2 regions of the Candidatus Stoquefichus sp. SB1 genome follow, and region 1 is predicted to be linked to the other one. Evidence: a T-box and tRNA genes for the amino acid it is inferred to sense, from the RefSeq annotation. Region 1 holds a T-box; the other holds one or more tRNA genes.

Region 1 (2,381 bases):
TCCATCAAAACAGCAATTGGTTTTCTTTTATGGTTTAATTCTAATAATGTTGTTCCTACTTTTTGTGAACACTCAACACATTCTCCATACGTCATTTCACGATTTTCATCAGTAAAAGCAACTTTTGTAAAATATTGTCGAGAAGACTGTTCTAAATATTCTAGGATGTTTTTCATAAATAGTCCCCTTTCTATCATTCGAAAGATATTTTAACAGACGAATGTGTAAATCCTGTGAAAAATAAAGAAAAGATTTTCTAAAGAAAAAAATGGAGAAACCCCCATTTTAACTAATTTTTTCTTTGCCACCCATATAAGGACGTAAAACTTCAGGAATATGAATTGTTCCATCCTCATTATAGTTATTTTCAATAAAAGCAATTAATGCACGTGTACTTGCTAAAACAGTATTATTCAAAGTGGCTACATAATAAGTTCCTTGTTCACCTTTTGTACGAATACCTAAACGTCTTGCTTGAGCATCACCTAATGTTGAACAAGATCCAACTTCAAAATACTTTTGTTGACGAGGAGACCATGCTTCAACATCACAAGATTTTTCTTTTAAGTCTGCTAAATCCCCACTACAACATTCTAATGTTCTCACTGGAATCTCTAAACTTCTAAACAATTCAACAGTATAAGACCACATCTTATTATACCATTCCATTGCTTCTTCTGGTTTACATAAAACAACCATTTCTTGTTTTTCAAATTGATGAACTCTATAAATTCCTCTTTCTTCAATACCATGTGCACCCACTTCTTTTCTAAAACATGGTGAATAAGAAGTCATTGTAATTGGTAAATCTTCTTCTTTTACAATCTGATCTTTAAATTTACCAATCATACTATGTTCACTTGTTCCAATTAAATATAAATCTTCACCTTCAATTTTATACATCATTGCATCCATTTCTTCAAATGACATAACCCCAGTCACAACATCACTTCTAATCATAAATGGAGGAATACAATAAGTAAATCCTTTATCAATCATAAAATCTCTTGCATAAGAAATCATTGCAGAAGATAAACGTGCAATATCTCCCATTAAATAATAAAATCCATTTCCACTTGTTCTTCCACTTGCATCTTTATCTAAACCATTAAATTTAGCAATAATATCAGCATGATATGGAATTTCATAATCAGGAACAACTGGATCTCCATATTTTTGAATTTCTACATTTTCACTATCATCTTTACCTACAGGTACAGAATCATCAATAAAGTTAGGAATTTTCATCATAATTTCTTTTAATTTAGGTCCTAACTCTTCTTCTTTAACTTCCAATTCTTTTAAAAGATCAGCCATTTCACTAACTTTCTTCTTGTTTGCTTCTGCTAAGTCTTTTTTACCTTCACGCATAAATTGACCAATTTCTTTAGATAATTTATTACGCATAGCACGAAGTTCACTGGCTTTTGTTAAAGTTTCACGATACATTTTATCTAAATCAAAAGCTTCATCTACTAAATGTAAACGATCATGTTGAAATTTTTTCTTCATATTTTCTTTAACTGCTTCTGGATTTTCTCTTAATTTTGCTATATCAATCATTTTTCTCTCTCCTTTTTATATAATAAAAACACCATTCAAGGGACGAATATATCGTGGTGCCACCCTATTTCATATCAAAAGATATCTTTATATGAGATAACGGATCAGCCGGAAGTGATTAGCTTCTCTTGTTGGGAGATTTCAATAACATGCTATACTGATTTACACCACCCATCAGTTCTCTATCATATTATGTTATTTACTTATCCAACGCATCGATTTAACACATAGATTATAACACAGTTGGATTATAAAACAAAGTAGAAAAATAGCGATATATTCTAAAAAAAGATTAACTTTTATATTAAAATGGTTGATTATCTCAAAAAAGCCTTGATTTACGGGCATACAAGCAGGATTTCAAGCTGAATTTACTACCAATTTACTACTTTTGAGGGAAAGAGCCTTGATATGCCACCCGGAACCCTGCAAGCCCAAACACCAGCACACAGCATTGAGAAAGAATAAATGAAAACTGAATACGACGCAAATGCGGCGTTTCTCTATCCCATAACAGGGAGAACAGGAACGCCGCTTTTTTTATGCCCTCATGTTACGCAGTAGGGGCGAAAAGAGCCTTGCTATATGCGGCTTTGCGGGCGCGTTTTTAACGGGGACAGGGATTTATACCTAACCCCGGCAAAACGGCGTTCTATCGCGTAACAAATCCACAACCAAAGGAGTGATGAAGCTATGGCAGTTTTCCGAGTGGAGCGCAACAAGGGCTATACCGTTATGAGCAACCACCATTTACGCAACAAGGAGCTGACCTTAAAGGCAAAGGGGCTTTTATCGCAAATGCTGTCACTTCCCGAAGA
Region 2 (2,381 bases), on a different contig from region 1:
AGGGAATATTTATATGTATGATTCTGAAAGAGATTCTTTTATGGTAGCATTAAAAGCTTTGGGTTATTCTATGAATACAACAGATGAAAAAGAAATTAAAGAAGCTTATCAATGGCTAATTGATCAAAGAAAGACAATGAACCCAACATATGCAGGTGATGATACTATTGATGCTATGAAGAGTGGTGAAAAAGCTATGGCGGTTATGTATTCTGGGGATGCTGCTGCTGTTATGCTGGAAAATCCAGATATGGGCTTTTATATGCCAAATGAAGGAACAAACATATGGTTTGATGGTTTTGTTGTAAGTCGAGAATGTGAAGATTTAAAAATGGCTATGAATTTTATAAATTATATGATTAGTGATGAGAATGCATTGAATAATACATTGGAGGTTGGTTATTTGACTTCTAACACTGTTGCCGCTAAAGAAGCATCAGAAGGAGATTTTCAAGGTATTAATGCATATGGTATTCGAATGTCACAAAATGATGAAGTATTTGCTTATCAGCCACAAAATATAAAAGAAATTTATAGTGATTATTGGTCAAAAGTCAAAGCACAATAAATTTTATGAAAAAGTTTTAATGAGAAAAACCCTCATTAAAACTTTTCTTTTTGAATTCATTAAAAAGAATTACCAAAAAAAGCAAAAAAACTATTGCAATCAATATCAAAATATTATATACTATTTGAGCAACGTGAGAAGAGAAAAGAACTGGTTCCATAGCCAAGTTGGTAAGGCTACAGACTGCAACTCTGTCATCGTCGGTTCGAGTCCGGCTGGAACCTCCATCATGTTGCCCAGGTGGCGAAATTGGTAGACGCACAGGACTTAAAATCCTGCGGACCTTAAAATCCGTGCCGGTTCGACTCCGGCCCTGGGCACCATTCTTAAAAAAAGTTTTAAAAAAATGTAAAAAAGTGTTGCAAAGTTACAGCGTTTATGTTAATATTGAATGGCGCTGTTAAAGAAATGCGCTAGTAGCTCAACTGGATAGAGTGCTTGACTACGGATCAAGAGGTTGTGGGTTCGATTCCTGCCTAGCGCGCCAATTGAGTATTGTAATTGAATATTCGGGAAGTAGCACAGCTTGGTAGTGCACCTGGTTTGGGACCAGGGGGTCGCAGGTTCAAATCCTGTCTTCCCGACCAGTTAATGGGGCTTTAGCTCAGATGGGAGAGCGCCTGCTTTGCACGCAGGAGGTCAGCGGTTCGATCCCGCTAAGCTCCACCATTATTGCGGAGGTTTACCCAAGTCCGGCTGAAGGGATCGGTCTTGAAAACCGACAGGGGATGAAAGTCCCGCGGGGGTTCGAATCCCTCAACCTCCGCCATTTTTAAAAAAATATATTTCATATCGCGGGATGGAGCAGTCTGGTAGCTCGTCGGGCTCATAACCCGAAGGTCGTTGGTTCAAATCCTTCTCCCGCAACCATTGGTCTGGTAGTTCAGTTGGTTAGAATGCCGCCCTGTCACGGCGGAGGTCGCGGGTTCGAGTCCCGTCCAGACCGCCAATTATGGTTCCGTAGCTCAGTCGGTAGAGCAGAGGACTGAAAATCCTCGTGTCGCTGGTTCGATTCCGGCCGGAACCACCATTATTTTTTATAAACGATTCACTACATGGCGGGGTAGCTCAGTTGGCTAGAGCAATCGGTTCATACCCGGTGGGTCGGGGGTTCGAATCCCTTCCCCGCTACCATTTAGCGAATCAGTGGTGAATACCACTTTTTATTTTATTTGGACCCTTAGCTCAGTTGGTTAGAGCTATCGGCTCATAACCGATCGGTCGAAGGTTCGAGTCCTTCAGGGTCCACCAATAAAACTATTGACGATATGAATTTTCATATCGTTTTTTTGTATTTAAAGAGATATTCAAGATTTTTAATATATGTTACAATATGAAAGAAAAAAGAAAATGATATACACAAAATATTCATAACTCTGTGATATATTGTGTGAGTAGGTGAGATAATAATGGATAAGATGAATGAAATGGGCTTAACTTCCTTGCAAGTTCAAGAACGGATTGATCGTGGTCAAGTGAATATATCACATGATAATATTTCTAAGACAAAGAAGCAGATTATTTTAGAACATACAATAACATACTTTAATTTATTAAATGTGTTTTTAGCAGCGATTATTTTATCAACTGGTCGTTGGACAAACTTAACATTTATGGGTGTTATTATTATGAATTCTTTGATTGGAATTTATCAGGAACTAAAAGTGAAAAAAATTATTGATCAATTGACAGTTGTCACTGTTAAAAAGATTAAAGTTATACGTGATCATCAACAACAGATGATACCAATTGAAGATTTGGTTATTGATGATATTGTTTTTTTAGAGAGTGGTAATCAAATTGGAACAGATTG

What was found. The T-box of region 1 lies ahead of serS (serine--tRNA ligase). A T-box ahead of a tRNA ligase gene usually reads a tRNA of that ligase, here a tRNA-Ser.
Region 2: it encodes a tRNA-Ser, which carries the amino acid that the T-box ahead of serS (serine--tRNA ligase) is inferred to sense. The anticodon was not compared.

What each region holds. Positions count from the first base shown of each region.
Region 1 is NZ_LN852695.1:268,819-271,199, reverse strand. Features, by position in the region: gene BN1865_RS09375 (amino acid adenylation domain-containing protein) at 1-176, opposite strand, end outside; gene serS (serine--tRNA ligase) at 286-1,563, opposite strand; T-box leader at 1,599-1,788, opposite strand; gene BN1865_RS09365 (DUF6017 domain-containing protein) at 2,257-2,381, shown strand, end outside.
Region 2 is NZ_LN852693.1:12,185-14,565, forward strand. Features, by position in the region: gene BN1865_RS18675 (ABC transporter substrate-binding protein) at 1-568, shown strand, start outside; tRNA gene BN1865_RS01210 (tRNA-Cys) at 721-795, shown strand; tRNA gene BN1865_RS01215 (tRNA-Leu) at 803-891, shown strand; tRNA gene BN1865_RS01220 (tRNA-Arg) at 979-1,055, shown strand; tRNA gene BN1865_RS01225 (tRNA-Pro) at 1,079-1,155, shown strand; tRNA gene BN1865_RS01230 (tRNA-Ala) at 1,162-1,237, shown strand; tRNA gene BN1865_RS01235 (tRNA-Ser) at 1,245-1,337, shown strand; tRNA gene BN1865_RS01240 (tRNA-Met) at 1,362-1,438, shown strand; tRNA gene BN1865_RS01245 (tRNA-Asp) at 1,441-1,517, shown strand; tRNA gene BN1865_RS01250 (tRNA-Phe) at 1,523-1,598, shown strand; tRNA gene BN1865_RS01255 (tRNA-Met) at 1,626-1,702, shown strand; tRNA gene BN1865_RS01260 (tRNA-Ile) at 1,743-1,819, shown strand; gene BN1865_RS01265 (HAD-IC family P-type ATPase) at 1,978-2,381, shown strand, end outside.